2 regions of the Streptococcus salivarius genome follow, and region 1 is predicted to be linked to the other one. Evidence: predicted binding sites of a transcription regulator. Region 1 holds the regulator's gene; the other holds the start of a gene.
What was found. Region 1 encodes CtsR, which represses protease genes until heat stress. Its sites were predicted from a motif close to TTGGTCAAAAAAGGTCAAANA; they were not measured.

Region 1 (16,544 bases):
AATGAATACCCGAGGTTTCTAGCTTCGGGTATTTTTATACCTTGAATTGTCAAATTAAGTGCATACTTTCCCCATAGAATACTTCATAAGGTGTTTTCCAGTTAAGACATTTTCGTGGCCTATTATTAAGTTTGTTCTCCCATAGCTGAATAGTCTGATCATCAACCAATGTTAGATCACTACCCTTTGGAAAATATTCTCTAAGTAATCCATTCGTGTTCTCATTGGTTCCTCGTTGCCATGGAGCATGAGGGTCAGGAAAATAGACTTCAATGTTCAATTGATCACTCAATTTCTGATGATACGTGAATTCTTTCCCTCTATCAGGAGTTACTGTATACTTCGTCAAGGGTTCTAACATTTTTACCATAGCTTCTATTACCAACTTGCTTTTCTTAACAGCTACCTTTTTGATTTTTAGAAAACGAGAATAACGGTCTGTTAGAGTAACTAAACAAGCTTTTCCAGTTTTACCTGCAACAGTATCGGCTTCCCAATCTCCTATTCTAGTTCGATTATTAGCTTCTTCTGGTCTTTCGTGAATTGTATGAGAAATGGATATTTTCCCTCTATTTTCAACATGACCTTTAGTATGACGTGTTTTCCCACGATGACGAAGTTTACGAATGACACCACGAGCACCATGAGATAATGAGTTATCCTCAAAATGTCCTCGGTAAATGGCTCTATAGATTGTTTGATAACTAATAACAGTTTTTCCGTACTCTAATTGCAACCGACCTTCTATTTCTTCAGGAGACCATTGGTAATCGAGAAATAGATGTTTGACGGTATTGCTTAAATTGTGATCTATTTCAAGCATACGTTTTCGTCCACAGTGTGATTTAGCCATATGGTAAGATTCCTGTGCATGATTTGGAGAATAAGCTCCTGATTTTGTATGGCGCTTCCACTCACGACTAATACTAGATGGATGACGATGAAGTAACTTAGCAATTTGAGAAAAATTTAGGCCTTGCGTACGGTAAATGAGAATACTTTCACGCTCGTCTATGGTAAAATGATGGTAGCTCATAAGATTTCCTTTCGTAACTAGTTCGTTCAATTCTATTTTACTAGAAAATCTTATGAGTTTTTATTGTGCACTTATATTGTATATTCAAGATGCAATAATGAAAAAAAGACACCCTAAGGTGTCTTCGTATTATAAAGGCGGTAGACGGATTTGAACCGACGATCAAGCTTTTGCAGAGCCGTGCCTTACCACTTGGCTATACCGCCATAACAAATACCATTCTATCGAAAAAAAAAAGATTCGTCAAGTCTCTTTCATCAAATTGACTGGTTGATTATTCAAACTGCCTATTTACAAGAAACATAAAGAGGTTGAAAGACATTCAACCTCTTCATATTAATTATAACTGTTGTAGATTGATTACTAACATGTTAGTGTTGATTATTGTCTAATCAAGTAATCAAAGGCTCCAATAGCAGCTGTAGCACCAGACCCCATGGAGATAATGATTTGCTTGTAGGCGCTATCTGTACAGTCACCTGCAGCAAAAATACCAGGGATATTTGTTGAACCAAATTTATCAACGATAATTTCTTGGCGCTCATTGAGTTCAATGCCACTATCTTTGAGCCAAGCAGTACTTGGTACAAGACCAATTTGAACAAAGACACCTTCAAGATCAAGATGTTTTTCTGCGTTTGTATCACGCTCAACGTAATTCAAACCAGTTACATGATCTTGACCAACAATTTCTTTGGTTGCAACGTTCTTAAGAATGGTTAGATTATCAGTTTTAGCAGCTCGTTCTTGTAAGACTTGATCTGCCTTTAATTCAGGTAAGAACTCTAAGACCGTAACATGTTTAGTAATGCCTGCTAAATCTAAAGCCGCTTCCAAACCTGAGTTACCACCACCGATAACTGCAACATTCTTTCCTTCAAATAGAGGACCATCACAGTGTGGGCAGTAAGTAACCCCTTTATTGCGGAATTCTTCCTCGCCAGGAACGTTGATATTACGCCATTTGGCTCCGAGAGCTAGGATAGCAGTTTTGGATTTTAAAACGGCACCGTTAGCCAGTGTCACTTCAATGAGTTCTTTTTTCTCAATGCCAGTAGCTAATTGACTTTTGATGATATCAACATCATAAGATTTCGTATGCTCTTCAACTTGGGCCATTAACTTAGGACCTTCTGTATATAGCGTACCAATCATGTTCTCAATGCCGACTGTCTCGATAACTTGTCCACCAAAGGTTTCTGCTAAAAGACCAGTTTTTAAACCTTTACGGGCAGCATAGATGGCCGCACTGTTTCCAGCAGGACCACCACCAATAACCAAAACATCATAGACACCTTTATCAGCGAAGGCATCAGCATCAAGTGGTCCGTCCAATTTTTCTACAAGCTGTTCAATGGTTGCGCGACCAGATGTAAATTCTTCTTGGTCTTTGTAAACCGTAGGAACAGACATGATACCTTTAGCTTTGACCTCATCCTGATACATCCCACCTTCAATCATGGTGTGAGTGATATTTGGGTTCAAAACAGCCATTATATTAAAGGCTTGAACAACGTCTGGACAATTGTGACATGTTAATGAAACATAAGTCTCTAAATCGATGGGTTTATCAATCTTCTTGATACGTTCGATAGTGTCCTCATCAACTTTAGGTGGACGACCAGAAACTTGCAAGAGAGCTAAAATGAAAGATGTGAATTCGTGGCCCATTGGTAAGCCTGAGAAAATAACACGACTTTTTTGCCCTTTTTGTGCAATACCAAAACTAGGTTGACGTTTTAAATGTGTTGATTCAAGACTAATACGGTCAGACATAGCGGCAATCTCGTCTAGAAATTCTTTTACTTTTCGAGAATTATCGTCATCCCCTAAGTCTGTTTGTAATACAATATCAGATTCTAGTAAATTTAAATATTGTGCTAATTGCGTCTTGATTTCTTTATCTAAGACCATGGATACCCCCTGGTTGTTAAATTTTACCTACAAGATCTAAGCTAGGAGTAAGTGTTTCAGCTCCTTCTTTCCATTTGGCTGGACAAACTTCACCTGGATGTTGGCGAATATATTGAGCAGCACGGACTTTATCAATAAGAGTGCTTGCATCACGTCCAATACCATCAGCGTTAATTTCCATCATTTGGATAACGCCATCTGGATCAATGATGAATGTACCACGTTGTGCGAGACCATCTTCCCCAAGAACATCAAAGCCTTGTGAGATGTGGTGTGAAGGATCTCCAATCATAGGGTAAGTAATAGTTCCAACAACATCTGAGTCATCATGCCAAGCTTTGTGAACAAAGTGAGTGTCAGTAGAGACAGAGTAAACCTCTACACCAAGAGATTTAAGAGCTTCATATTGTTCTTGAAGGTCACCGAGTTCAGTTGGGCAGACAAATGAGAAATCTGCAGGGTAGAAGCAGAAAACAGCCCATTTTCCCTTAACATCTTCATCTGTAACAGTCATGAATTCCCCGTTGTGGTAAGCTTGTGCTGAAAATTCAATAATTTCTTTTCCGACTAATGACAAAATAATGTCCTCCTCTATTTTTGATAGCCTAATTATAAACAAAATACTTATCAACCTCAAAGAAAACGATTGCAATTTTAATACGGGTGAATTTTTTCTAATGGTCAGACTGATTTTAGAGCTTGTCAAATGTCACTTTTTTTGATAAACTACTATAGTTGCGTAAAGTGACAAATACTCATTCTAAGCCGATTGTGGTCTTGTTGCCGCAGGGTGGGACTGCAAGTCTAAAGCTTAGAAGAGGAAAAAACAATTTTTAAGGAGAAATACTCATGGCAGTAATTTCAATGAAACAACTTCTTGAGGCTGGTGTTCACTTCGGTCACCAAACTCGTCGCTGGAATCCTAAGATGGCTAAGTACATCTTCACAGAACGTAACGGAATCCACGTTATCGACTTGCAACAAACTGTAAAAATGGCTGATACAGCTTACGAATTCGTTCGTGAAGCAGCAGCTAACGATGCAGTAATCTTGTTCGTTGGTACTAAAAAACAAGCAGCTGAAGCAGTAGCTGAAGAAGCAACTCGTGCTGGTCAATACTACATCAACCACCGTTGGTTGGGTGGTACTCTTACAAACTGGGATACTATCCAAAAACGTATCGCTCGTTTGAAAGAAATCAAACAAATGGAAGCTGATGGAACTTTCGAAGTTCTTCCTAAGAAAGAAGTTGCACTTCTTAACAAACAACGTGCACGTCTTGAAAAATTCTTGGGTGGTATCGAAGATATGCCTCGCATTCCAGATGTAATCTACATCGTTGACCCACACAAAGAACAAATCGCTGTTAAAGAAGCTAAAAAACTTGGTATCCCAGTTGTAGCGATGGTTGATACAAACGCTGATCCAGATGAGATTGATGTAATCATCCCAGCTAACGATGACGCTATCCGTGCCGTTAAATTGATCACTTCAAAAATGGCTGATGCTATCATCGAAGGTAACCAAGGTGAAGATGCTTCTGCAGATTTCCAAGAAGCAGCTGCAGCTGATTCAATCGAAGAAATCGTTGAAGTTGTCGAAGGTGACAACAACTAATCTTTAAGATTGGTTTGGGCTCGATGCCCACTAAAGATACGACAAACACCTAAGGGGCGGGGCTCAGCCCTGCCCCTTAGTTTGATAAAATAAATTTGGAGAAAAACAAAATGGCAGAAATTACAGCTAAACTTGTTAAAGAATTGCGTGAAAAATCTGGTGCTGGTGTCATGGACGCTAAAAAAGCATTGGTTGAAGTTGAAGGTGATATCGAAAAAGCGATTGAATTGCTTCGCGAAAAAGGTATGGCTAAAGCAGCTAAGAAAGCTGACCGTGTTGCAGCTGAAGGTTTGACTGGTGTTTACGTTAACGGTAACGTTGCAGCAGTTGTTGAAGTTAATGCTGAAACTGACTTCGTTGCGAAGAACGCTCAATTCGTTGAGTTGGTAAACGAAACAGCTAAAGTAATTGCTGAAGGTAAACCAGCTAACAACGAAGAAGCACTTGCATTGACTATGCCTTCAGGTGAAACTCTTGAAGCTGCATACGTAACTGCTACAGCTACTATCGGTGAAAAGATTTCATTCCGTCGTTTTGCAGTTGTTGAGAAAACTGATGCACAACACTTCGGAGCTTACCAACACAACGGTGGACGTATCGGTGTTGTTTCAGTTATCGAAGGTGGAGATGATGCTCTTGCAAAACAAATCTCAATGCACATCGCAGCGATGAAACCAACTGTTCTTTCATACACTGAATTGGACGAACAATTTGTCAAAGATGAATTGGCACAACTTAACCACGCTATCGATCAAGATAACGAAAGCCGTGCTATGGTTAACAAACCAGCTCTTCCACACCTTAAATATGGTTCTAAAGCTCAATTGACTGATGCTGTTCTTGCTCAAGCTGAAGAAGATATCAAAGCTGAGTTGGCTGCTGAAGGTAAACCAGAAAAAATCTGGGATAAAATTATCCCAGGTAAAATGGACCGCTTCTTGCTTGACAACACTAAAGTTGACCAAGCATACACACTTCTTGCTCAAGTTTACATCATGGACGACAGCAAAACAGTTGAAGCTTACCTTGAATCAGTAAACGCTTCAGTAGTAGAATTCGTTCGCTTTGAAGTTGGTGAAGGTATCGAAAAAGCATCTAACGACTTTGAATCAGAAGTTGCAGCTACAATGGCAGCAGCGCTTAACAACTAATTCTAGTTGCTAGATAAAAAGAAAAGAAGTTACGTGAATGAATCGTAACTTCTTTTTTGTTGCTATTAAAAAACGTCTGAGCATGCCCCAGACGTTGAAAAAGTAATTAATGAGCGAAGGTATTTACACCAAGTAGAAGAGAGAGTGTTCCCATGATGATACCTGCAAGGATAACCCCAAGCATAACAGCAATAACACTACGTTTAAAGTCCCAATCTAGGATAGATGCTGCTAGGGTACCAGTCCAAGCTCCTGTTCCTGGAAGCGGAATTCCCACAAAAAGTAGAAGGGCCCAGAAGATTCCCTTATCTCCGGCAGCTTTTTCAAGTTTTTGGCCCCCACTGTGACCTTTTTTAAGACACCAGGTAAAGAAGCCACCAATTAGAGGTTTGTCTGCCCCCCATTCGAGAACACGGCGGGCGAAGAAAAAGATAATTGGAACTGGAATCATGTTCCCAATGACACAAAGAATTAGGGCTTGCCACCAAGGAATACCTGAGGCGATAGCGACAGGTACGGCTCCACGGAGCTCAACTAAAGGAATCATAGAGATTAAGAGTGCAATGATGTATTTCATGAGTAACCTTTCATAGGGAAATAAAATAAGAGATAAGACTCAAAGTGAGATGAGCTTTATCAAGAGTGATAAGACTAGTACTACTGCGAAAGTGCTAAAAAGTACTTGTTGGATTAGGTGGGTTTCAGCCTGTTAAAGTGGATAGAAAATTTGAATCAAACACCTTAAGTTACCTAATATTCCAGTCTTATTTATTGTATCTTATATGGTCTCTAATGACAACTTTAAAAAGCTTTTTGAAGGTATAGTTTCCCATGAGCTGACATTTTTGGTATAATAATAGTCAGTTATAGTCAAATTAGACTGGAGGAATTAAGATGGCAAGAAATACATCAGATAGTATAGAAGAATATATTAAAGAATTGCTGGGCCAGTCTGGAATTGCTGAGATTCAACGCTCGAACTTAGCAGATACTTTTCAAGTTGTACCGAGTCAGATTAACTATGTTATTAAGACTCGTTTTACAGAAAGTCGTGGTTATATTGTTGAGAGTAAACGTGGAGGTGGCGGTTATATTCGTATCGTCAAGGTCAGATTCTCCGACAAGCACCACATGATTAATGATTTGCTTCAGAACTTGGCAGATCAGCTCAGCGAGCAGGTATTTACAGACTTGATTCAGTTGCTTTTTGATGAAAAAATCATCACTGAACGTGAGGGAAATTTGATTTTAGCAACTGCTAGTGATGATGTTTTAGGCGAAGATGCGGCTGCTATTCGTTCGCGTATTCTACGCTCGCTATTACTTAGATTGGATAGAAAAGGAAATTAGATGACGACATATTCAAGAAAAATGCAGGCCATTTTCCATCGTGCTCAGCTTGAGGCAGAGCGTTTTGGAAGTCCTTTCTTGGAGACTTGGCATGTGCTTCTGGCTATGGTTGAGGTTCCAGGATCTGTAGCCTACCTAACATTTACTGATTTTGAGGACCGTATTCGTGCGGAAGAGATTGAGACAGCCGCTGTACTAGCGATGGAGAAAAGTCCAAAAGACTTGTCTGAATCCGATATTATCGATTTACGTGCACAGTCACATGCTTTAGAGGTTATGTTGCAAGAGGCAGAGGGAATTGCTAGTGTGACTGGTGCTGTAGAGGTAGGGTCTGAACATGTATTGATGGCCTTCCTTCTTCATAAGGATTTGATGGTTTGTCGTCTCCTTGAAGTTGCTGGTTTTCAATATAAGGATGACAGCGATAAGCCTCGTATTATCGATTTACGACGTTCTTTGGAGCGTTACGCAGGTCTTAGTAAGCAAGATTTGAAGGCCATTCATGACCTTCGTAAGCCTAAAAAATCAAAGGCATCAGGAAATTTTGCTAATATGATGCAGCCTCCTCAATCTTCTACTGGGGAACTGTCAGATTATACCAAGGACTTAACGGCAGTAGCCGAGTCAGGTGCTCTTGATCCTGTTATTGGACGTGAGAAAGAAATTTCACGCATGATTCAGGTTTTGAGTCGTAAAACGAAGAATAACCCAGTTCTTGTGGGTGAAGCAGGTGTTGGTAAGACGGCACTTGCGCTTGGCTTAGCACAGCGTATTGCTTCAGGCGAAGTACCTTTTGAGTTGGCTGATATGCGTATCTTAGAGCTTGATATGATGAGTGTGGTTGCAGGAACACGTTTCCGTGGCGATTTCGAAGAACGTATGAATCAGATCATTGATGAGATTGAAGCTGATGGAAAAATCATTCTTTTTATTGACGAATTGCATACGATTATTGGTTCTGGTTCAGGTATTGATAGCACCTTAGATGCGGCGAATATTTTGAAACCCGCTCTAGCACGTGGAACTCTTCATATGGTTGGAGCAACTACTCAAGCTGAGTACCAGAAGCATATTGAGAAAGATGCAGCTCTTTCTCGCCGTTTTGCTAAGATTACAATTGAGGAGCCAAGTGTACCTGAGGCGATTGATATTCTAAAAGGCCTACGTTCGTCTTATGAAGACTATCATCGTGTAACGATTACTGATGAGGCGGTTGAGACAGCAGTCAAGGCAGCCCACCGTTATTTGACGAGTAAAAACTTGCCTGACTCTGCCATTGATCTTTTAGATGAAGCGAGTGCAACTGTTCAAGGTCGTATCAAAAAAGAAGCCAAACGTGAGATAACGCCTTTGGATGAAGCGCTTCTATCTGGTGATATGAAGGCTGCTGTTAAACAATATAAAGCTAGCCAAAAAGCAAAATTACCAGAACCTGCCTTGGTAGATGCAGATCAGATTATGCAAACCCTTAGTCGTCTATCAGGTATTCCTGTTGAGAAGATGACTCAGGCAGATAGCAAGCGTTACTTGAATCTGGAAGCAGAGCTTCATAAACGTGTTATTGGTCAAGACGAAGCAGTTTCAGCGATTAGTCGTGCTATTCGTCGTAACCAGTCAGGTATTCGTACTGGAAAACGTCCGATTGGTTCCTTCATGTTCCTTGGACCTACTGGTGTTGGTAAGACAGAGTTGGCCAAGGCTTTGGCGGAAGTTCTCTTTGATGATGAGTCAGCTTTGCTTCGCTTTGACATGTCAGAATACATGGAAAAATTTGCGGCTAGCCGCCTTAATGGTGCTCCTCCAGGTTATGTTGGATATGATGAGGGTGGTGAATTAACAGAGAAAGTTCGCAATAAGCCTTACTCAGTTCTCCTCTTTGACGAGGTGGAAAAGGCTCACCCAGATATTTTCAACATCCTCTTACAGGTTTTGGATGATGGTGTCTTGACGGATAGTCGAGGTCGTAAAGTCGATTTCTCAAATACCATTATCATTATGACTTCGAACTTGGGAGCGACTGCTCTTCGTGATGATAAGACTATTGGATTTGGTGCCCAAGACATTTCTCATAATCACCAAGCAATGCAGTCACGTATCATGGAAGAACTTAAGAAGGCCTACCGTCCAGAGTTTATCAACCGTATTGATGAGAAGGTTGTCTTCCATAGTCTAGAGGAAGAGCAACTTCGTGAGATTGTCAAGATTATGATGAAACCGTTGGTATCAGCTTTGGCTGAAAAAGGGATTGACTTGAAATTCCAACCAGCTGCTCTCAAGCATTTAGCTAAAGATGGCTATGATGTTGAGATGGGTGCTCGTCCATTACGTCGCACGATTCAAACTCAAGTGGAGGACAAGTTATCTGAGCTCTTACTAGGTGGTCAAGTAGTTAGTGGACAAACTCTTAAAATCGGCTGCTCGAAAGATAAATTAACCTTTACAGTAGTGTAAAAATCAAACAAAAAGACAGATTACAGGTGTAGTCTGTCTTTTTTTGTGTCAATAGGAGTCAAGATAGAGTCAATCTTTCTGTAAAGATGGGGTAAAAGAAAAAGCCGAGCAAAGCTCGACTGTAATAATTAGAGTTTTTCGTTGACAAAGTTGACAAAGTGATTCCACCAGACCTTGAGGAAGAAGCTTTTCTTAACTTCTTTACCAGCAACCAGTTCCATGCTAGGCATACCTTGGTTAGGCAAGTAACCTTCTCCTACAAGTGACTTATCTTCAAAGGTAGCAGTTCCAACCTTGTCACTTGAGTTGACAGGGGCTTGGACTTGATTTGTAGTAACTTTAATATGTTTACTATTGTTAGCATCTATTTTTTGGATGATATTAAAGTCAGACTTAGCAACAGCAGTGACTTGCTTAGATTTCCCATCAAGGACAGGGGCTTGGCTTTTACCGATGGCTTGTCCTTTTTTGGCAATGGTCTTGCTTTCCCAATGATAGACTACGTAATTAAGTAGGTCATTGGTTGCAGTGAAACGGGCGTAGTCATCAGTATCGGTATTATCAGCATTCAAAATGACTGTGATAATGCTCATGCCACTTTCATTTGAGTGGGCCACGAAGGAAGCACCGGCTAAATCAGTGGTCCCTGTTTTTAGGCCATCCACTCCTTTACGGTAACTAGGTTGTCCCTTGAGCATATAGTTGAAGGTTTTGAGTTTGTTGACACCATCAAAATCAGCTTCAGTTTTTTTAGTGATATCGAGAATTTCAGGATATTCTTTCACTACGTGTTGTGCAATGATAGCAACATCTTTAGCACTCATGGTATTTTCTTCGTCTGATTTAGAGCCTGGATAGATATTGTCACCTAAGTAAGAATTATTGAGACCAGAGGCATTGACAATCTTGGCATCAGTGATACCCCAATCTTTAAGTTGGGCTTTCATCATGTCGACAAACTTACTTTCGGTTCCTCCGATTTCCTCGGCTAGAGCAATAGATGCACTGTTGGCACTGGAAATAAGAGTTGCGTCAAGAAGTTGTTTGACAGTGTATTTGCGGGCGTCTAGTGGAATATTAGATACTCCGGTACTGACAGTTAGTTCAAAGGGGTAGTCAGAAATGTCAACTTTGCTGTTCCACTTGAGGTCTCCCTGATCTACCGCTTTATAAACCATATAGGCTGTTAGAAGCTTGGTAATAGAGCCAATCCCCGTAGAGGTGGTTGCATCTTTTTCGTATAAAATTTTGCCAGTATTAGCTTCGACAGCGATGGCATGTTTGGCTGCGGCATTATATCCTTTTTTCTTATCTGTTGCAAAAGCAGGGGCTACGCTACCCAGACAGAGTAAGAAGGTCATCATAAGCGTAATCAGTTTTTTCATGGTTTGTTCCTTCATGTGTTTTGGATATTTATTATACCACATTTTGAGAGGAACTTAAGGTGTTGAGAAGGAGCTTTTACTTACAAGAATAATTTTTAAAGCAAGATAAAACTACCTTTTGATATCTAAAAGGTAGTTTTGTGTTTACTTGTTTCCTGTAAAGAAATTAACGATATGGTTCCACCAAACTTTTAAGAAGAAACTTTTCTTGATAGATTGGTTAGCTGTTACAGAAATTTGAGGTGGATCAGAGATGTAACCTGTTCCAACGAGATCCTTATCATCAAAGGTCGCTGTTCCAATAGTGTCACCTTTTTTGATAGGGGCTGTTATAGTTTTTGCTTTGATTTTAACAGCATCATTTTTGCTGTTTATTTTTTGAACGACTGTAAGGTCTGACTCGAGTTTAGCAGAGATGGTTTGACTGTCTCCATCGGCTACCTTAATATCATTTTTCTTGACGATTTGTCCCTTGGTGTTGAGGGTTTTGATTTTCCAGTTTTGAGTCACATAATCTAGCAACTCATTTGTGGCCGTGAATCTGGCTGCTTCATCTTCTCCGCCATTGTCCGCATTCATAACAACGGTAATTAAACTCATGCCATTTTCATTGGCGTGGGCTACAAAGGATGCCCCTGCAAGTTCAGTTGTTCCAGTCTTGAGTCCATCAACGCCTTCACGGTAGTTGTCTTGCCCCTCCAACATGTAGTTGTGCGTCGTTAATTTGTTGTCACCTTCGAAATCAGTTTCGGTTTGCTTGGTGATTTCAAGTACCTGAGGATAGTCTTTGATGAGGTGGTCTGCAATAATGGCAACATCTAGAGCGCTCATAGTATTTTCGTCATCTGCTTTAGAGCCAGGATAGCGGTTATCCCCAAGGTATTTATTGTTTAGGCCAGAAGCGTTAAATAATTTAGCATCTGTAATGCCCCATTCTTTAAGTTGGGCTGTCATAGTGTCAACAAAGGCACTCTCTGATCCTGAGATTTTTTCAGCTAGAGCAATAGCAGCACTGTTAGCGCTGGAAATGAGGGTGGCATCCAGGAGCTGTTTAACAGTGTATTTTCGGGAATCTAGTGGGACATTTGAAACTTCTGAATCAACGGTTAAGTTGAAAGGATAGTCTGAAATATCTACTTCAGTGTCCCAGGTAATTTTTCCTTGGTCAACTGCTTTATAGACCATGTAGGCTGTTAGGATTTTAGTCATTGAAGCCACACCATCAGGAGTAGTGGCGTCCTTTTCATAGAGGACTTTCCCAGTAGTTGCTTCGATAGCAATCGCATGTTTAGCAGAAACATTGAAGTTATCTGTCTGTTCTTGTGCTAGAGCAGGTGTTACTAGGCCTAGTAAGATTAAGGCAATCATAATGATGTGTTGTAATTTTTTCATAGTCATTCCTTTGTCTCTCATAAGTGTTTATTATATCACAAAACGACTTAAATATCTGAGAGAAAGGGAGACTTGGGCGCTAACTTATGCCGGAGCTCTGCCATTTTTGACTATATTATGGTAAAATGAAAGTTATATCAAATGAATGACATAAAGTTGACCGGTTCGTTTTTTTAAGGGCTGGTCATGGATAAAAAGAGGGATCAAACATGGCTAAACAAACTTTTGAGATGACCTTTGCAGGACGCCCGCTTGTCGTTGAAGTTGGGCAGGTAGCCAAGCAGGCTAATGGTGCTGTCGTCGTGCGTTATGGAGATACAACTGTATTATCAACAGCTGTTATGTCTAAAAAGATGGCAACTGCAGATTTCTTTCCTTTACAGGTTAATTATGAGGAAAAAATGTATGCAGCTGGTAAGTTCCCGGGTGGCTTTAATAAGCGTGAGGGTCGTCCTTCAACAGATGCCACTTTGACTGCTCGCCTTATTGACCGTCCTATTCGTCCTATGTTTGCGGAGGGCTTTCGTAACGAAGTTCAAGTCATTAACACCGTCCTCTCTTATGATGAGAATGCTAGTGCTCCGATGGCGGCTATGTTTGGGAGTTCTTTAGCTCTTTCTATCTCTGATATTCCTTTCAATGGTCCGATTGCTGGGGTTCAAGTGGCCTATGCTGCAGAAGATTTCATCATCAACCCAAGTGCAGCGGATAAGGAAGTTTCACTTTTAGATTTGACAGTGGCAGGTACCAAGGAAGCTATCAATATGGTAGAGTCAGGTGCCCAGGAATTGTCTGAGGATATTATGTTGCAAGCACTCTTGAAGGGACATGAGGCTATTCAAGAGTTGGTTGATTTCCAAAATTATATCGTTGCAGCTGTTGGCAAGGAAAAGGCTGAGGTTGAACTTCTACAAGTTGATGCTGATTTGAAAGTCGAAATCGAAACAGCTTATTATGATCAATTAGCTAAGGCTGTTCAGGTGGAAGAAAAACTGGCGCGTGAAGCAGCAACCCAGGCTGTAAAAGAAGAGGTCCTCGCTTCTTATCAAGAACGCTTTGCGGAAGATGAGGATAAGGAAACTATTCTGCGTGATGTAGCAGAAATCCTTGAGCAGATGGAACATGCTGAAGTGCGTCGTTTGATTACAGAAGACAAGGTTCGTCCAGATGGTCGTCGTGTGGATGAAATCCGTCCTTTGGACGCAGAGATTGACTTTCTTCCTAAGGTTCATGGTTCAGGTCTCTTTACACGTGGTCAAACTCAAGCCTTGTCAGTTTTGACTTTGGCACCTATGAGTGATACACAACTTGTTGATGGTTTGGATCCAGAGTATAAGAAACGTTTCCTTCACCACTATAATTTTCCTCAGTATTCAGTGGGTGAGACAGGGCGTTATGGTGCACCAGGTCGACGTGAAATTGGTCACGGAGCCTTGGGTGAACGTGCCCTTGCTCAGGTTCTCCCAAGTGTTGAAGAGTTCCCTTATGCGATCCGTTTGGTAGCCGAAGTCTTGGAGTCAAATGGTTCTTCATCACAAGCTTCTATTTGTGCAGGAACCTTGGCGCTTATGGCTGGTGGTGTACCGATTAAGGCACCTGTTGCAGGTATTGCCATGGGACTTATCTCAGATGGTACTAACTACACTGTCCTAACTGATATTCAAGGTTTGGAAGATCATTTTGGAGGTATGGACTTTAAGGTAGCTGGTACACGTCAAGGAATTACAGCTCTTCAGATGGATATTAAGATTTCGGGTATTACACCGGCCATTCTCGAAGAGGCTTTGGTTCAGGCAAAGGTAGCTCGTTTTGAAATTCTTGATGTTATTGAGTCAGCAATCGCTGAGCCACGTCCAGAATTGGCACCAACAGCACCTAAGATTGACAGTATTCAGATTCCTGTTGACAAGATCAAGGTTGTCATCGGTAAAGGTGGCGAAACTATTGACAAGATTATCGCTGAGACTGGTGTCACTATTGATATTGATGAAGAAGGTCTTGTTCAGATTTTCTCTAGTGATCAGGATGCCATTAACCGTGCTAAAACTATCATCTCTGATCTTGTACGTGAAGCTAAGGTTGGAGAAGTTTACACTGTACCCGTTGTGCGTATTGAAAAGTTCGGTGCCTTCGTCCACCTTTTCAATAAGACAGATGCTCTCATCCACATCTCAGAACTAGCTTGGGAACGTACTGAGCATGTCGAAGATGTGGTTAAAGTTGGGGGTACGGTAACTGTTAAGATTATCAAAATCGATGAAAAAGGACGTATCGATGCCTCAATCAAGGCCTTGCTTCCTAAGCCTGAAAAACTTGAGGAAGGGGAAAAGGGAGGAGAGCAGCGACATCGCCGTCGTTCTCGTCATAAACCACGCCACCATAATGAAAGTGGTGAAACACCGAAAAATCCTGATAAATCAGAAACGAAAGAACAGACAGAAGAATGACAGAAAATCAAGAATTGCAAGCTTTTGATGAAACTCTAAAAGAATTTTTAAAGGAACCAGACCACTTTTTGACTAGTCTGGCTTTGGTTAATCACCTACAACGTACTCCCGTCTTGGCTGCCCAAGACCTCTACGCAGTTGAAGTGGAAGGAAAGAAGGTTGTTCCTGTCTTCACCAATGAACAGGACCTACAATCTTTCAAAGCTACTCAAGAGAGTGCTCGAGAACAAACTTGGGTAGAACGTTCGAGCTTAGGTGTTTTAACACAACTTGTTCAGGCAGAGCTTTTTGGTCTTGCTTTCAATTTAAAAGAGGATGGTGATTTCTCGAATACCACTCTTTTTGCAAGCAGTGAACTCATCCAGTTTATCAACTATTTCACTCAGACCCTTAATAATCTTTTGGGTGAGGAAAATCAAAAGGCAGCTCCTAAAGATAAGATTTATCTTGTTCCAGCCTTCATTCACAAACGCGAGGAAGATGGCCAGGATGACCGTTTCTTTGCGACCATGTCGAATGCAGAGGGACAAAGTTATGTGCCTGTGTTTACGAACTTAACGAGCTTTGCAAAATGGTACGGTAACGAGACTTTTGGTCTACCTTTCCGTAAGGCTAAAGGGACGATTTTACAGTGGCCACTGTCAGAAATTTACCAGCCTTCAACAGGTGAAAATGAGTTGGATAAGGTTCAAGGTATTGTCATCAATCCGTTTGATGAGCAGCCTGAGTTAGTCGACTGGTCTTATTTTGAAGGGGATAGCGAGTAGACCTAGTGTTGGTAGCTTTCCACTTTAAATAATAATAGGGCCACAGCAAACAATAATAACAATAATGATGTAAGGAGTGACCTAAATGGGTTGGTGGAAAGAAAGTATTGATATAGTAAAGAAAAATGACCCGGCAGCTCGGACGAGTCTAGAGGTTCTTTTAACCTACCCTGGCTTAAAAGCCTTGGCTGCTCATCGTATCTCACATTTTCTCTGGCGCCACCATTGTCGACTCTTAGCGCGTATGCATAGTCAGTTTTGGCGCTTTTGGACTCAAATTGAGATTCACCCAGGGGCTCAGATTGCTGAAGGTGTCTTCATTGACCATGGCTCTGGCCTTGTTATTGGTGAGACAGCTGTTGTGGAGAAGGGTGCTATGCTTTACCACGGTGTCACTTTAGGTGGTACTGGTAAAGATGTGGGAAAACGTCACCCAACTGTTCGTGAGGGTGCCTTGGTTTCAGCTCATGCTCAGGTCATAGGCCCTATTGAGATTGGAAAGAATGCTAAGGTCGGTGCGGCAGCTGTGGTTGTTGCGGATGTCCCAGAAGATGTTACAGTCGTTGGTGTTCCTGCTAAGGTTGTGCGTGTTCATGGTCAAAAGGATGAAGAAGTTATCCACGATATTGAAGAAGGTCGTGAATACTATAGCGAAAAGCTAGAAGACCTTCTAAAAGCAGCTAGCTTTCATTCATCACGTCTATAAGGAAAGGAAACGATGAAACTCTTTAGTTCAAAGGTGACTCGATTGACGGTTGTGGGTCCTCTTGCTCTTGTTTACATTGCTTTACATAGAGCAGACTATAGTATGGCCGCCTTATGGTTTTGCATTGCTCTGTTATGGGCCGGTCTTGTTTTTAAGCAACGACACAAGTGAGATTTGAGTAATGAAAAAATTCTTCAAGGACAATCCTTTTTTGGTCTTCTATATAGTTGGGAGTTTTCTTTCAGCTATGTCTCTCTTAGCTCAAGGTCAGCTAGATGCGGCTATTTGGATTATCATTCTCGTTATACTCTTGTGTTTGTACCTAAAC
Region 2 (16,544 bases), 720 kb from region 1:
TAAGTTTTTTACTTCACTATTCTCAAGTAGTCTTTCCTGTTTGTGGGGGAGCAATAGCTTATTTAAGTGTTTATAAAAAGCGACCAATAAAAACACGCTTTTTACTTCTGCCTATACTAGTAGTGGTAACCTTCCTTCTATCTTTGATAGATAATCCATTCTCAGATAGAACCTACTCGGGTTTATTATTGGCTTTCTATCATGTCTATGTTTTTTCTCCCCTAAGTGTTGCTTGTAGTATCACATCACTTTTAAAAAGTATCTATCATTATAGATTGTTTCGTATACCGCTAGCTACTGTTCTCGTAATCAACGCCTCTTTAATGACTTGTTTATCACTCTTAAACTTTATCTTATTCTTTGGAGAACTTTCTACTTCATTGACACTATCTTGTGTATTTTTCATTTTAATTGTGATAAGTACAGTCGTTCAATTTGTGGTTGGTGAAATAGAAATTAGGAAGGTGAAAACCATTCTTCTACAGTTGCAAAGTCAAGGAAAGACATTATGAAGCGTGGCAGTTAGGTAGGAAAGTTACTATTTGTCTTTCACATTATTTCAAATCATTACTTAAACTAAAAAATAAAGAGAAATCTTATGTCTAATATTCAAAACATGTCCCTTGAGGACATCATGGGGGAGCGTTTTGGACGCTACTCCAAATACATTATTCAGGAGCGTGCGCTTCCTGACATTCGTGACGGTTTGAAACCCGTTCAACGTCGTATTCTTTATTCCATGAATAAGGATGGCAATACCCATGACAAGGGCTATCGTAAATCTGCCAAGTCGGTGGGTAACATTATGGGTAATTTTCACCCACATGGCGATAGTTCCATTTATGATGCCATGGTGCGTATGTCTCAGGACTGGAAGAATCGTGAAATCTTAGTTGAGATGCACGGTAACAACGGTTCTATGGATGGTGATCCGCCAGCGGCTATGCGTTATACAGAGGCGCGTTTGTCAGAGATTGCTGGCTACCTTCTTCAAGATATTGATAAAAACACCGTTCCTTGGGCTTGGAACTTTGATGATACAGAGAAGGAACCAACCGTTTTACCTGCAGCCTTTCCAAACCTCTTGGTTAATGGTGCTACAGGGATTTCTGCTGGTTATGCCACAGACATTCCACCGCATAATCTGTCAGAGGTCATCGATGCCGTTGTCTATATGATTGACCATCCATCTGCTAAACTGGATAAATTGATGGAATTCTTGCCTGGTCCAGATTTCCCAACAGGGGCTATCATTCAGGGCAAGGATGAGATTCGTAAGGCCTACGAAACCGGTAAGGGTCGTGTTGTTGTGCGTTCACGTACTGAGATCGAACAACTCAAAGGTGGTAAGGAACAAATCATAGTTACTGAAATTCCTTACGATGTCAATAAGGCAGTTCTTGTTAAAAAAATCGATGATGTTCGTGTTAATAACAAGGTTCCAGGTATTGCAGAAGTTCGTGACGAGTCTGACCGTACAGGGTTGCGTATTGCTATTGAACTTAAGAAGGATGCTGACAGCCAAACTATTCTTAACTACCTTTTGAAATATACGGATCTTCAGGTCAACTACAATTTCAACATGGTGGCTATTGATAATTTCACCCCACGTCAAGTAGGCTTGCAAAAGATTTTATCTAGCTACATTGCCCACCGTCGTGATATTATCGTTGCTCGTTCAAAATTTGACAAGGAAAAAGCTGAAAAACGTCTTCATATTGTCGAAGGTTTGATCCGAGTTATCTCTATTTTAGATGAGGTTATCGCTCTTATCCGAGCTTCTGAAAATAAAGCTGATGCTAAGGAAAATCTTAAGGTCAGCTATGATTTTTCAGAAGAACAAGCAGAAGCTATCGTAACCTTGCAACTTTATCGTTTGACCAATACGGATATTGTCACCCTCCAAAATGAGGAAGCTGATTTACGTGAACAAATCGCGACCTTGGCTGCTATCATTGGTGATGAGCGTACCATGTTTAATGTCATGAAACGTGAACTCCGTGACATTAAGAAGAAATTTGGTAATGACCGTCGTTCAGAGTTGCAAGCAGAAACCAAGACTATTGAAATTGATACTGCAAGTTTGATTGTTGAAGAAGAAACCTATGTCAGCATCACTCGTGGTGGTTACGTCAAACGTACAAGCCCACGTTCTTTCAATGCTTCAACGATTGACGAAGTCGGAAAACGTGATGATGATGATTTGATTCTGGTTCAGCAAGCTAAGACGACACAACACCTCTTGATTTTCACTAATCAGGCCAATGTGATTTATCGTCCAATCCATGAGTTACCAGACATTCGTTGGAAGGATTTGGGAGAGCATTTATCACAAACTATCACCAATTTATCTAAGGATGAAGAAGTGCTTTACGCAGAAATCCTGGATGATTTTGAAACAGGTACTTACCTAGCAGCTACCAAGCTGGGTCAGATTAAACGTTTCGAACGCAAGGAATTTACGCCATGGCGTACCTACAAGTCTAAGTCGGTTAAATACGCTAAACTCAAGGATGATAGTGATTTTATTGTTACAGTCACTCCGATTCAATTGGATGATATCATGATTATCACTCAAAAGGGTTATGCCCTTCGCTTTAACGTGGACGAAGTGCCAGTAGTTGGTGCCAAGGCAGCAGGTGTTAAGGCAATCAATCTTAAGGATGATGATACCGTTCAGGCTGTTTTTGTAGCAAATACTCAAAGTTTCTACCTTCTGACACAAAGAGCTAGTCTCAAACGTGTGGCTACAGCAGATATTCCACAGGCTAAGCGAGCTGGTCGAGGTCTCCAAGTTCTTCGTGAGCTTAAGACGAAACCACATCGTGTCTTTACTGCGGGTCCAGTCTTTACGGAAAATGCTGGTGGTGAGATAGATCTTCTAGCAACACCAGTGGAAGAGACTCCTCAGACCTTGCTTGTAACAGCTACAACAGGTGAAACGGCAGAGGTTGACTTGTCCCTTCTAAATCTTTCAGACCGTACTAGCAACGGTAGTTTCATTGAAGGATTAGCAGACAAAGAAGTCTTTTCTGCCAAGATTATTGAAAAATAAAGATAAGAAAGCTTTGTTCTCTTACTAGAGGGCAGAGTTTTTTTCTTTGATGGGCAAAATAAGTGTTTTTAAAAGAATTGTCAGAATTTTGCAACATAACCTTGAAATTTTCAATGAAAAGGACTATACTAGAAAGCACATAGTAACAGAAAAGAGGACATACACATGACAGTTGATTTAGACTGGGAAAATCTAGGATTTAATTACCGTAAACTTCCATTCCGTTATATCTCATATTACAAAGACGGTAAATGGGATGAGGGGCAATTGACTGAGGATGCGACTTTGCATATTTCAGAAGCATCTCCAGCCCTTCACTATGGTCAAGAAGCTTTTGAAGGACTCAAGGCTTACCGTACTAAAGATGGCTCTATTCAATTGTTCCGTCCAGATGAAAACGCTAAACGTTTGCAACGTACTGCGGATCGTCTTTTGATGCCACAAGTTCCTGTTGACAAATTTGTAGATGCATGTAAACAAGTTGTACGTGCAAATGAAGAATATGTTCCACCATATGGTACAGGTGCAACACTTTATCTTCGCCCACTTTTGATTGGGGTTGGTGATATCATTGGTGTGCATCCAGCAGATGAGTATATCTTTACCATTTTTGCTATGCCAGTAGGTAACTATTTCAAAGGTGGTTTGGCTCCAACAAACTTCCTTATCCAAGATGATTATGACCGTGCTGCTCCACATGGTACAGGTGCTGCTAAGGTTGGTGGTAACTACGCAGCAAGTATGTTGCCAGGTAAGATTGCACATGACCATAACTTCTCTGATGTGATCTACCTTGATCCAGCAACTCACACTAAGATTGAAGAAGTGGGTTCTGCAAACTTCTTTGGTATCACAGCCGATAACGAATTCGTTACACCACTCAGCCCATCTATCTTGCCATCTATCACTAAGTTCTCATTGCTTTACTTGGCTGAAAATCGCTTTGGTATGAAAGCTATCCAAGGTGATGTTAAGATTTCTGAATTGGATAAATTTGTCGAAGCAGGTGCCTGTGGTACAGCTGCCGTTATCTCACCAATCGGTGGGGTACAACATGGTGATGACTTCCATGTCTTCTACTCAGAAACAGAAGTAGGTCCTGTGACACGCAAACTTTATGATGAGCTGACAGGTATCCAATTTGGTGATGTTGAAGCACCAGAAGGATGGATTGTCAAAGTTGACTAATTCTTAATAGATAAATGATTATTTTAAGGCTTGCTCTTGCAAGCTTTTTTCTTTTTCGGTAGAATTAAGAAGATACATTAAGAAAGGATGGCTCGAGCCAAGGATCGGGTATAAATCTATGAGTAAAAAAGATAAAAAAATTGAAATCCAAATTAATGATGCTAAAGTAGTCGTCAATAAAGCAACTATTGAAGGTTTTGAACTTCTTGTTGGTAAGAAAGTCATCGGACAAATTGTGGAAATTGATGGTAAGTTTGCCGTTGTTGACAAGGAAAATGTTGTAGGTTTCCACAAGAAAATGGATGATGCAGTAGCTGCCATTATTGAATCATACAATCTTAATCATTAAAATCCAAAGTAAAGGCTTGCTTTGGTCAAGAAACTGTGATATACTATTTCTTGTTCTTAAGGAGAGATAGCGAAGAGGCTAAACGCGGCGGACTGTAAATCCGCTCCTTCGGGTTCGGGGGTTCGAATCCCTCTCTCTCCATGTCTAAGAAACTGAATCGGGATAGTCGATATCAAGTACTTAGATGTTTTTTTATAGCATTTTGCTATTGGGGTATAGCCAAGCGGTAAGGCAAGGGACTTTGACTCCCTCATGCGTTGGTTCGAATCCAGCTACCCCAGTAAAAGGTATCGGGTGCATTGGCACCGTCTATGTTAACCATTGTCTTTGCGGGTACCTTTAAAAATATATTGTTATCAAGGGTCAGAATTGGCTGGCTCTTGTTGGAGGATCTTTTTAGAATGAACGAATTTGAAGAATTGCTAAACAGTGTTAGCGAAGTTAACACAGGTGACGTTGTAACAGCTGAAGTTATCTCAGTAGATAATGATCAAGCAAATGTTGTTATCGAAGGAACTGGTATCGAAGGTGTTTTGACACGTCGTGAATTGACAAACGACCGTGACGCAAACGTTGCAGACCTTGTTAAAGTTGGTGAAACACTTGAAGTGCTTGTTCTTCGTCAAGTTGTTGGTAAAGATACTGATACTGTAACTTACCTTGTATCTAAAAAACGCTTGGAAGCTCGCAAAGCTTGGGATAAACTTGTTGGTCGTGAAGAAGAAGTTGTTACTGTTAAAGGGACACGTGCTGTTAAAGGCGGACTTTCAGTTGAATTTGAAGGTCTTCGTGGATTTATTCCAGCTTCAATGATCGATACTCGTTTTGTTCGTAACACTGAACAATTTGTAGGTCAAGAATTTGACGCTAAAATTAAAGAAGTTGATCCAGCTGAAAACCGTTTCATCCTTTCACGTCGTGAAGTTGTTGAAGCAGAAGCTGCAGAAGCTCGTAAAGAAGTCTTCTCTAAACTTGAAGTTGGTTCAATCGTAACTGGTAAAGTTGCTCGTTTGACAAGCTTCGGTGCTTTCATCGACCTTGGTGGTGTTGACGGACTTGTTCACGTGACTGAATTGTCTCATGAACGTAACGTTTCACCTAAATCAGTTGTATCTGTAGGTGATGAAGTTGAAGTTAAAGTTCTTGCTATCGACGAAGAAGCAGGACGTGTATCACTTTCACTTAAAGCAACAACACCTGGACCATGGGATGGCGTTGAACAAAAACTTGCTGCTGGTGATGTTATCGAAGGTAAAGTTAAACGCTTGACTGACTTCGGTGCTTTCGTTGAAGTATTGCCAGGTATCGATGGACTTGTTCACATCTCACAAATTTCACACAAACGTGTTGAAAATCCAAAAGATGTTCTTTCAGTAGGTCAAGACGTTACTGTTAAAGTTCTTGAAGTAAACGCTGATGCAGAACGTGTATCACTTTCAATCAAAGCTCTTGAAGAACGTCCAGCTAACGCTGAAGGCGAAAACAACGAAAAACGTCAATCACGTCCACGTCGTCCAAAACGTCAAGAAAAACGTGACTACGAACTTCCAGAAACTCAATCTGGATTCTCAATGGCGGATCTTTTCGGAGATATCGAATTGTAAGATAAAAAAAGAGGCATGGAAACATGTCTTTTTTTCTATTTTAGAGTATGCTATAATAGTATACTGTTAGCACCCTTAGTGTAATGGATATCACGTAAGATTCCGGTTCTTGAGATAGGGGTTCGATTCCCTTAGGGTGCAAAAAGAAAAGCGTTGAAAGATTTGTTCTCTCAACGTTTTTTACTCGGTAAGTTTTAGTGAAAGTATTTTATAAAATCTTTTAGCATTGAAAGGGAAAAGACAAGCATACAGAAAAAAGTTATTAGCTTATCCTAAAACCAAAGTAAGCTACTTTATTAGCAATTCCATGGTTGATTTATTGGGGAGGCAGTTTGGCTAATCTTTTGCAATTGATTAAAAAATTTGCTATAATACTCAGTATCTCATATTGGGGTCGTTACGGATTCGACAGGCATTATGAGGCATATTCTGCGACTCGTGTGGCGACGTAAACGCTCAGTTAAATATAACTGCAAAAAATACTAATTCTTACGCTGTAGCAGCCTAAACACCTGCTCGCGTGACTTCTAGCAGATTGCTTATGTTTGTTTAGAGGTTTTATTGATTTATAAGCTACGTTTGACCATTGCCTAGCTGGTTGAAAAGAGATTTATAGGCTCGCAGATAGAAGGCTTGAGTTATGTGTCGTCTATCTGTTAAATGAAAGACATAACCTATGGTTGTAGACGAATATGTTGGCAGGTGTTTGGACGTGGGTTCGACTCCCACCGGCTCCATAAAAACCAGAGGCGTCAGCCTTTTATTTGTATATATAGGAATTTATTATGAAAAAACTTTTGTCTTTGACCGTTTTAGGTCTCTCACTTTTTACTCTAGCTGCTTGTGGAAAATCTTCGTCTAAGACAGAGACGAAGGGATCTTTGGATAATGAAGCCTCAAAGATTTTAACCGTTAAGCATGGGAATGTTCGCCAGAACTTTGATAAGATTACCATGGCAAATGCTTCTCAGGAATTTTCAGGAGGCTCAAATCTTGATAGCTTGAAGGGCTGGTTTGGTGAACCCTCATCAACGAGTCAGGAGCAGGCAGGAGATGCTAAGCTTGATGTTTATAATTGGCAGTATGACAATGTTGTTGTTACAGCGAAACTCTTTAACAATAGCACTGTTGTTAAGTCAATTTCAAACTTTTCTTACGTCCGTGATCCTAAAATCACACTGAAGATGTACGAAAATCTCAAAAATGGAACTAGCTATGACGATGCTGTCAAAACTCTTGGTACACCGGATGTTTATTCGATTGCTGTTTCTTCAGATGCAACAATGACACAAGCACTTTGGTCTTCGAACCTTGTCGCTAAGAAGGGTGAAACAGGTAGCCTTACCCTTAACTTTAAAAATGGTGCCTTGGAAAACAAGTCGCAAGCAAATTTGATTAACAAGTAATCACAGTAAAAGATGCCTTTCTAAATCAATGAAGGCATTTTTGGCTCTTTGTCAACTGTAGTGGGTGACGAAAAGCTAACATCTAGAGAGGACCTGATAGGTCTTCTCTTTTTTTATGTTTAGAGTGATGAAGACACGTTTCTTAAAGTTGATGAAGTTTCTAAAACCGAAGCCCAACCGTTTGATGTCTTTAATCAACTTGTTAGTCGCTTCGAGTTTCGCGTTTGAATAGTCAGTTTCTAGCGCATTCTTGATGTATTGCTTGTGTCTAAGAAAAGTCCTAAAGACCGTTTGAAAGTAGTGATTGACCTTGCTCATGTTCTCCTCTATTAACTCAAAAAACTCATCTACCCTCTTCTCCTGAAAGTGAAAAAGCAAAAGCTGATAAAGTTTGTAGGCATTAGCGAGCTCTTCTGAAAAGACCAATGTCTTCTCAATGATTTCATGTGGTACTAAAGTTTGTCGGAAGGTCTTTGAATAAAAAGAGTTGAGCGATAGCTTACGGCTGTCCTTTTGAAAGAGTCGCCAGTGATTTTTCAAGGCTCGATAGGGTAGTGACTTCTTATCAAACTGGTTCATAATAGCAATTCTTGTCTTTAAAAATGCTCGACCAAGGTGCTGGATAATGTGGAAACGATCAAGAACGATTTTGGCGTTTGGAAAAAGTTTTTTGGCTAGTGGCATATAGGTCCCCGACATATCCATCGTGATAAACTGTACCTGTTGTCGGACTTTCAATGGATACTTCAAAAAGTAGTTTCGTATAGTGGTTTGGCGACGATTATCAAGGATGGTTATGAGTTTGTTTGTCTCATAGTTCTGCGCAACAAAAGCCAATTTCCCTTTCTTGAATCCAAACTCATCCCAGGACATAATAGCTGGGAGTTTGTCATAGTGTTCCTTGAAAGTAAACTGGTCGAGCTTACGATAGACAGTGGACGTTGACACGCGAAGTCTTCTGGCAATATCTGTTAATGACACCTTCTCAGTTAGGAGTTGTGTAACCTTTTGTCGGACTAGATTGGAGATTTGGCAGTTTTTCTCAACGATAGATGTCTCAGCTACCGTGACTCGTCTACAACTTTTACACTGGAAACGACGTTTTTTCAGACGTAGTAGTGTTGGAGTTCCAGCTTGCTCAAGAAGAGGGATTTTAGAAGGCTTTTGAAAGTCGTACTTGATCATCTTTCCATGGCAATGAGGACATGATGGTGCAGGGGAATCGAGTTTTGCTTGAATCTCGATATGAGTATCAGTTTCAAAAACAAGTGAAATATTGATATTTTGGTCTTTAATTCCGATTAATTCTGTGGTATTCTTAATAAGTCTCATAAGTTCTTCCTAATGATGGTTTGGTTGCTTTTCATTATAGTTCTTATGGGACTTTTTGTCTGCATTCAAAAAGCTCTGTAATCTCTACAGTGGTTTTACCCACTACAGAAATTATAGAGCCGCATTTTTTTGTTATAATAAAAGGAGCGATTAAGATTATGGAGATGTAATGACTAAAAAAAGACTATTTTTTATAGGGATAGCAGGTTTAATACTGGTATTCTTATGGCCTCTTTTAAATAACTTCATCCCCTTAATCAAGGAATGGACCAACGCTAAGCATGATCAAGCCTTTTTAAGAGAAGTTTTTAAGCAGGCTAATTTCCAAAATGCACTGATCCTTCTTAGTCTCATGATTCTGTCATCGGCTATTCCTGGAGTTTCAAGTTCTATTTTTTGTATTTTTGTTGGGCTACTCTATGGCCCTTTGCTTGCGATTCCGATGAATATTATTGGTAATACTTTTGGGAATTTAACTAGTTTTGAAATTCTGAGAAGACTTGAAAAGCCAGAGAAGTCCAAACGCATGGAGAAACTTCTAAACTATATTGAGAACTTTAAGCATCGCTTTATTGGGATTTCACTGGCCTTCTCTATTCCATTTATACCATCAGCTCTGGTCAATTATGCTTGTGTTCAAATGAATTTACCCACAAGGACGAGGATTTTGGCGACACTTATTGGAGTGACGCCAGTATCGATTGTTTATGCAGTTAGTGGAGATTTGTTGCTTAATATCCGTCCAATCCGAATGCCATTAGTGGCAGTACTTGCCATCTTGCTTTTTATCTCACTCGTCATTTACTTTATCCATTTTAGGAAGGAAAAAAATGAGCTTCATTCAAGTAACTAAAGAAGAATTTAACACCTATGAGTTTGTCCTTAGTGTTAGTCCGTTTCAAAGAGAGATTAGAAATTAAGGAGGTAAGTTGATGAAACTTGCATTATTGGGTACAGGAATGATTGTGACAGAGGTTCTTCCTGTGTTAACGACTATTGAGGGCATTGAGCTTGAAGCTATCTTGTCGACACCACGCTCACTTGACAAGGCAGAAGCCCTAGCTAAGCAATATGGTTTGTCTCAGGCGACTAGTGATTATGAGTTAATTTTGTCCAATCCAGAAGTCGATACGATTTATGTGGGAACGCCCAACCATACCCACTATGATTATGCTAAGAAAGCACTTTTGGCCGGCAAGCATGTTATCTGTGAGAAACCCTTCACCTTACATTTGAAAGAGTTTGAAGAGCTAGCTAAGCTTGCTCAAGAAAAAGAGCTTCTCTTGATGGAGGCTATTACCAATCAATATTTGGCTAATTTTACAGCGATTAAGGAAGCCTTGTCTGATATTGGAGATGTTAAGATTGTGAATATCAATTATTCTCAATATTCGTCACGTTATGACGCCTTTAAGCGAGGAGAGATTGCTCCTGCCTTCAACCCTGAAATGGGTGGGGGAGCACTTAGAGATCTTAATATCTATAATATCCATCTCCTGGTTGGCCTTTTTGGAAAGCCTCATCGTGTGGAATATCTACCTAATGTGGAGCGAGGAGTGGATACGTCAGGAATTCTAGTTTTGGACTATGGTCACTTTAAGGCTGTTGCCATTGGAGCTAAAGATTGTAGTGCGGAGATTCGTTCAACTATACAAGGTGATAAGGGCGCTATTACAATTTTTGGTGCAACCAATACTCTTCCTGAGATTGGAGTCACTCTCAATGGTCAGAAAGAGAGAGTCGTCAATCTCAATAGTCCACAACATCGTATGCATGATGAATTTGTGGCTTTTGAAAAGATGGTGGCTACTAAGGATTTTGACAGTGTTGCCAAGCGGTTGGAACATAGTCGTCAGGTTATGGAAGTTCTGGATCAAGCTTCGAAAGCTTTGTAACATACAAAAAAACAAGCAGTGGTATTAGCCATTGCTTGTTTTGTCTTATACAGTTGTTGGGAATGAAATCTCAATCAATTTGTCAGTGTGTACTGTTCTGAGTTTGTCCATCAAAACAATATCCTTGTCGATTTTTCGTTTGAGGAAGAATTCACGGATAACTTCTAATTCATTGTCTTTAACAGCACGGTGTTTATTTGAAATCAAGAGTTCATAATGCTTAGGTGCTTGTGTAAAGACAACATCAGTATTCCCAGCAGAGTAGGTCTCTACGAGAAAGGCATCCGTGTTGTCCAGTTGGTTTTGAACGAGTTCTTGGTGTGTACGGGTCGTATTAATGAGTTTCATAGTTTCCTCCTAGGATTTGTCAGTTGTTGTGTTAGTTTCTTTCCATTGTTCGATTCCCCATTTATGACTGCCACGTTTAAGTTTAGCAATGGCTTCATCAATTGGAAACCAAGCCAGATTATTGAAATCTTCAAGAGGTTTGCCAATTTTTGAAAAATCTACAACTTCATAAATATAGGCTGGATTGTAATAGTAAGTGTCACGGTGGCTTGAATAGAAGTATTCATCGGCCTGGCCATAGTACTGGCCCAAAGTGGCTGTAAACCCAAGTTCTTCAATTAACTCGCGTTCTAATGCACTATAGTGATCCTCGCCTGCTTCGATCTCTCCACCTGGGAGAAACCAAGCCCCGTTAGGAGCCTGGACTAAAATAATCTTTGTATTTTCTTGGTTAGGAATCACAGCATAAACACCGTAACGTGTTTGATAATGAGCTCCCTCAACCTTGTCACCAAATGTTGGATTCATGAGTTGCTCCTTACGTTTATTTGCCTATATTATACTAAAATTTTGCTCATTTTCCTATTGATTTAGGCAGAATTAGGGATAAATTTGAAAATAGGAAATGAAAAGATAAAGAAACCAAGTCATTGCGACTTGGTTTCTTTGTTTAATCAGTTTCTTTTGATGTCTCAGCTTTCTGAGTAGCTTTTTCAGCTTTTTTAGCAGACTTAATGGTGATGTGGCCTTTTGAAGTCATGACTGCCTTGAGATCTTTTTCATTTGGATTTTCAAGGTAGAAGTCTGTAATAGCATCTTCAATATGGTCTTGGATGGTACGACGTAGTGGTCGAGCCCCCATCTTAGGATCGTAACCAAGGTCAACCAATTTTTCCTTAACTTTCTCAGTTACACTGAGGTGGATACCGTTATTAGCCAAGCGTTGGTTGACATTATCAAGCATGAGGTCAACGATAGTAAGGAGATTTTCTTTGCTAAGGGCAGAGAATTCGATAATACCGTCAAAGCGGTTCATGAATTCAGGGCTGAAGAAATCTCCAAGCTGGTTAAGCACAGAATTGGTACGATTTTCACGGGCAGCTCCAAAGCCAACGCTAGCTTCAACTTTACCTGTACCAGCATTTGAAGTCATGATGATGATGGAATCCTTGAAACTTACAGTTCGCCCTTGACCATCAGTCAAGCGACCGTCGTCAAGAACTTGGAGGAACATGTGAAGAACGTCTGGGTGAGCTTTTTCAACCTCATCCAGAAGAATGAGTGAATATGGATTACGGCGGACTTTTTCAGTTAACTGACCAGCTTCGTCGTAACCGACGTATCCTGGAGGGGCACCGACCAATTTAGCGACAGCATGTTTTTCCATGTATTCTGACATGTCGAAACGAATCATACTGTCAGCTGAACCAAAGAGTTCAATAGCCAATTGTTTAGAGAGTTCAGTTTTACCGACTCCTGTAGGACCTACGAAGAGGAAGCTACCAATTGGGCGATTTGGTGCACCCAATCCAACACGATTACGACGGATGGCTTTGGCAATCTTATCAACTGCTGCATCTTGTCCAATAACATGTGATTTAAGATCATCAGCAAGACTAAGAAGTTGTGATTGTTCTTTTTCTTTCAAATCACCGACAGGAATATTGGTTTTTTGTTCCACAATGGCTTCGATATGTTTTTCTGTGATGACAGGCATATCTTGGTCTTTGATGGTTTGTTTTTGCATTTCCTTGTATTTAGCAATTTGATCACGGAAATAGGCAGCTTTTTCAAAGTCTTCGTCACGAGTAGCTTGAGCCTTGAGGTTTTCAGCCTCAATCAAACGTTTGTCGATATCTTTAGGATCAACAAAATTGAGGGTCAAGTTCATCTTAGAACCAGCTTCATCGAGAAGGTCAATGGCCTTGTCTGGCAAGAAACGGTCTTGAATGTAGCGGTTGGACAATTCTGCAGCTGCAGTAATCGCTTCGTCCGTATATTTGACGTGGTGGTAGTCTTGATATTTAGGTTGAATACCACGCAAAATAGTGATGGTTTCCTCAACCGTTGGTTCGTCAACCTTAACTGGTTGCATACGACGCTCTAGGGCAGCATCTTTTTCGATGATGCGGTATTCGTTGAGTGTTGTTGCTCCGACCAGTTGAAGTTCCCCACGAGCAAGGGCAGGTTTTAGGATGTTTCCAGCATCCATATTGCCATCACCAGCATTACCAGCTCCTACAATTTCATGGATTTCATCAATAAATAGGATCACATCCTGACGTTGACGAATTTCTTCCATGAGTTTTTGCATGCGTTCTTCAAATTGGCCACGGATACCAGTCCCTTGAACCAGGCTGACCACATCAAGACGGATGACTTGTTTGCCTTGGAGTTTTTGTGGCACGCTACCGTCAACGATTTTTTGAGCTAGGCCTTCAACGACAGCAGTCTTACCGACACCGGGTTCACCGATGAGGACAGGGTTGTTTTTGGTACGGCGGTTAAGAATTTCGATGACACGAATGATTTCCTCGTCACGACCAATAACAGGATCAATGTCTCCGCGACGAGCGATGTCAGTGATGTTGATGCCGAACTCTTCAAGAAGACCTTGTGGCTGTTGAGGAGCTTGTTGGCGTGGTCCTCCTGGACGGCCTGGCCCTTGTGTATTGCCACCGTTTCCTTGGTTACCTCCTTCTTGTGTTGGAGGTGTATTGGGAAGATCGCCGTTAGAAGAACGGAAGTTATTTAGGTCGCTGAAGAAATCGTCGAAGAAGTTGGAACCTCCTGTTTGATTGAATTGATTGAGGGGGTTCTCTGGGTCAGATTTCATGATTTTATAACAATTTTGACAGAGGTCAACTTGTTGCTGATTACCATTTACATTGGTATACAAATGAATACTAGCTTCATTAAGGTTACAGTTTTGACAGAGCATATCAGTACCTCTTTTCTATCTGAATTGGGAAAGACCTTTATTGAAAAAAATCTTGGTCAAAAAAGGTCAAATCTATGACTTCATTATAGCATGCGGAAGGTAGATTGCAAGTAAAAAGCATCTAGGTTTGGCACTCTCTTGATAAGAGTGCTAATTTTGAATTTTAATTCAGAATCGCTTGTCTAAAATGTATAAATATTATATAATTATTTTATATTATTCAGAACGAAAGAGAGATACCTATGACACAAGCTAAATCATTTTTGAAAGAAATCGACTTTACCAAGCAGGAACTTGAGGAGTTGATCGATTTATCCATAAAATTTAAACAGTTAAAGAAGGAAAGAATTCCGCATAAATATTTAGATGGCTTAAATATTGCCTTGATTTTTGAAAAAACATCTACAAGAACTCGCTCAGCTTTTACAGTGGCTGGTCAGGATCTAGGTATGAATGTGACCTATCTTGGTGCTGGAGACATTCAGTTAGGTAAAAAGGAATCTGTAGTTGATACAGCCAAGGTGCTTGGTTCTATGTTTGATGGAATCGAATACCGTGGTTTTAAGCAAGAAGATGTCGAAGATTTGGCTAAGTACTCAGGTGTTCCGGTCTGGAATGGTTTGACGGATACCTGGCATCCAACGCAAATGATTGCGGATTTCATGACTTTGAAGGAGCATTTTGGTAGTTTGGAAGGTTTGACCATCGCCTATATTGGAGATGGTAGAAATAATATGGCCAACTCACTTTTGGTCACTTCGGCTATTTTAGGCGTTAATGTCAAGATTATTGCCCCAGAGGTGCTGCAACCCGAAGATGAGATTGTAGCCCTAGCTCAGAAACATAATAATGGTGCCGATTTAACCATTACAGATGATATTTCAGAGGTCAAGGGAGTGGATATGCTTTATACGGATGTCTGGGTATCTATGGGTGAAGAAGTAGACTTTAAATCTCGTATTGATTTACTCTTGCCTTATCAAATTAATGCAGACCTACTTGCCAAGACGGAAAATCCAGATGTCATCGTTATGCACTGTCTCCCAGCCTTTCATGATCTCAATACCCAAATTGGGAAAGAAATCTATGACAAATACGGTTTGGCAGAGTTAGAAATCACCGATCAAGTCTTCCAAAAATACAGTGATATCATCTTCCAAGAAGCTGAGAATCGTATGCATTCTATCAAGGCCATTATGTACAATTCCTTGAAAAATATTTAAAATTCCCCCATTTTTCCCATAAGTGTGATAAAATAAGTAAGAAATACACAATTAATAGGAGAAATAACATGGAATCACATTTGGTGAGAATCATTAACCGTCTTGAAATGATGGCGGCTGATGGTGGTAATTTGAAACGTAATTTTGAACGTGAAGGAGTGGTTGTTGCCGAAGTATCATTTAGCAACGATCCTGAAAATGGTCCAGTTTTCACATTGCGTGACGTTGAAGCACGTGAATCTTATTCATTTGATAGCATCGACTTGATTGCAATGGAAATCTACGATTTGCTTTACTAATAAATTATTTTGGAACTTTACAAGATTCCAAAAATCAGAATGCCTGAAACTATCGAGTTTCAGGCATTTTTATCAGGATGAAAACATGGGGTGATGCTTGTATGGCTTGTCAAAACAGGCAGTGTTTCAACTCATTGGCAAAGTTTTTGGCGTGGTGTCATCTCGAAAATACATGAGGTGTATTGCTTAAGAGTTTTGCTAGCTAGGTCTATAACTTAGTTTTTATACTGAAATATCGCATTTATAAGAAAATACTTTATTATTATACAGTCTTCTGATATAATATTGAAGAATATTAGTAAGGAGTATCTAGATGAATTTTTCATTTCTACCACAGTTTTGGTCTTACTTTAACTATGGTGTCTTAGTAACAATTATGATTTCGGTCTGCGTGGTCTTCTTCGGAACCATCCTTGGGGTTTTGGTATCCTTGGCCAAACGTTCTGGAATCAAACCTTTGGAGTGGTTGGTAAGCCTTTATGTTTGGGTTTTCCGTGGGACTCCTATGGTTGTGCAGATTATGATTGCTTTTAACCTTATCCACATGAATCTTCCAACTGTTCAGTTTGGCATTTTGAACCTTGATTTGTCACGTATCGTTCCAGGTATTATCGTCCTTTCTTTGAATAGTGGTGCTTATATTTCTGAGAGTGTACGTGCAGGTATCGAGTCTATTCCTAAAGGTCAGGTTGAAGCTGCCTACTCACTTGGTATCCGTCCATGGAATACCATGCGTTATGTGGTCTTGCCTCAAGCTATTAAAAATATCTTGCCTGCCTTGGGTAACGAGTTTGTTACTATTATTAAGGATAGTTCGCTCTTGCAAACCATCGGGGTTATGGAATTGTGGAATGGTGCACAAACTGTTGCAACAACAACCTACTTGACCTTGACGCCGCTCTTGTTCGCAGCCTTCTATTACTTGATTGTGACAACAGCTATGACGGCACTCTTGAAACAAATG

Region 2: a site for CtsR is predicted at 14,111-14,131, ahead of V471_RS09915 (ATP-dependent Clp protease ATP-binding subunit). Genes of this name have one in related genera too.

The regions. Positions count from the first base shown of each region.
Region 1 is NZ_CP015283.1:620,002-636,545, forward strand. It holds gene V471_RS03275 (IS30 family transposase) at 50-1,036, opposite strand; tRNA gene V471_RS03280 (tRNA-Cys) at 1,172-1,242, opposite strand; gene ahpF (alkyl hydroperoxide reductase subunit F) at 1,418-2,950, opposite strand; gene ahpC (alkyl hydroperoxide reductase subunit C) at 2,967-3,527, opposite strand; gene rpsB (30S ribosomal protein S2) at 3,800-4,567, shown strand; gene tsf (translation elongation factor Ts) at 4,678-5,718, shown strand; gene V471_RS03305 (COG2426 family protein) at 5,825-6,295, opposite strand; gene V471_RS03310 (CtsR family transcriptional regulator) at 6,613-7,068, shown strand; gene V471_RS03315 (ATP-dependent Clp protease ATP-binding subunit) at 7,069-9,519, shown strand; gene pbp3 (D-alanyl-D-alanine carboxypeptidase PBP3) at 9,648-10,904, opposite strand; gene pbp3 (D-alanyl-D-alanine carboxypeptidase PBP3) at 11,049-12,296, opposite strand; gene pnp (polyribonucleotide nucleotidyltransferase) at 12,506-14,743, shown strand; gene V471_RS03335 (SseB family protein) at 14,740-15,510, shown strand; gene cysE (serine O-acetyltransferase) at 15,596-16,216, shown strand.
Region 2 is NZ_CP015283.1:2,101,609-2,118,152, reverse strand. It holds gene parC (DNA topoisomerase IV subunit A) at 599-3,055, shown strand; partial or broken gene V471_RS09980 (branched-chain amino acid aminotransferase) at 3,212-4,243, shown strand; gene V471_RS09975 (DUF2969 domain-containing protein) at 4,362-4,592, shown strand; tRNA gene V471_RS09970 (tRNA-Tyr) at 4,653-4,733, shown strand; tRNA gene V471_RS09965 (tRNA-Gln) at 4,802-4,873, shown strand; gene rpsA (30S ribosomal protein S1) at 4,994-6,196, shown strand; tRNA gene V471_RS09955 (tRNA-Arg) at 6,266-6,337, shown strand; RNA gene ssrA (transfer-messenger RNA) at 6,587-6,936, shown strand; gene V471_RS09945 (DUF3862 domain-containing protein) at 6,982-7,602, shown strand; partial or broken gene V471_RS09940 (ISL3 family transposase) at 7,685-8,934, opposite strand; gene V471_RS09935 (TVP38/TMEM64 family protein) at 9,104-9,787, shown strand; gene V471_RS09930 (Gfo/Idh/MocA family protein) at 9,867-10,829, shown strand; gene V471_RS09925 (DUF1827 family protein) at 10,875-11,177, opposite strand; gene V471_RS09920 (NUDIX hydrolase) at 11,187-11,645, opposite strand; gene V471_RS09915 (ATP-dependent Clp protease ATP-binding subunit) at 11,788-14,058, opposite strand; gene argF (ornithine carbamoyltransferase) at 14,301-15,281, shown strand; gene V471_RS09905 (DUF1797 family protein) at 15,350-15,580, shown strand; gene V471_RS09900 (amino acid ABC transporter permease) at 15,894-16,544, shown strand, end outside.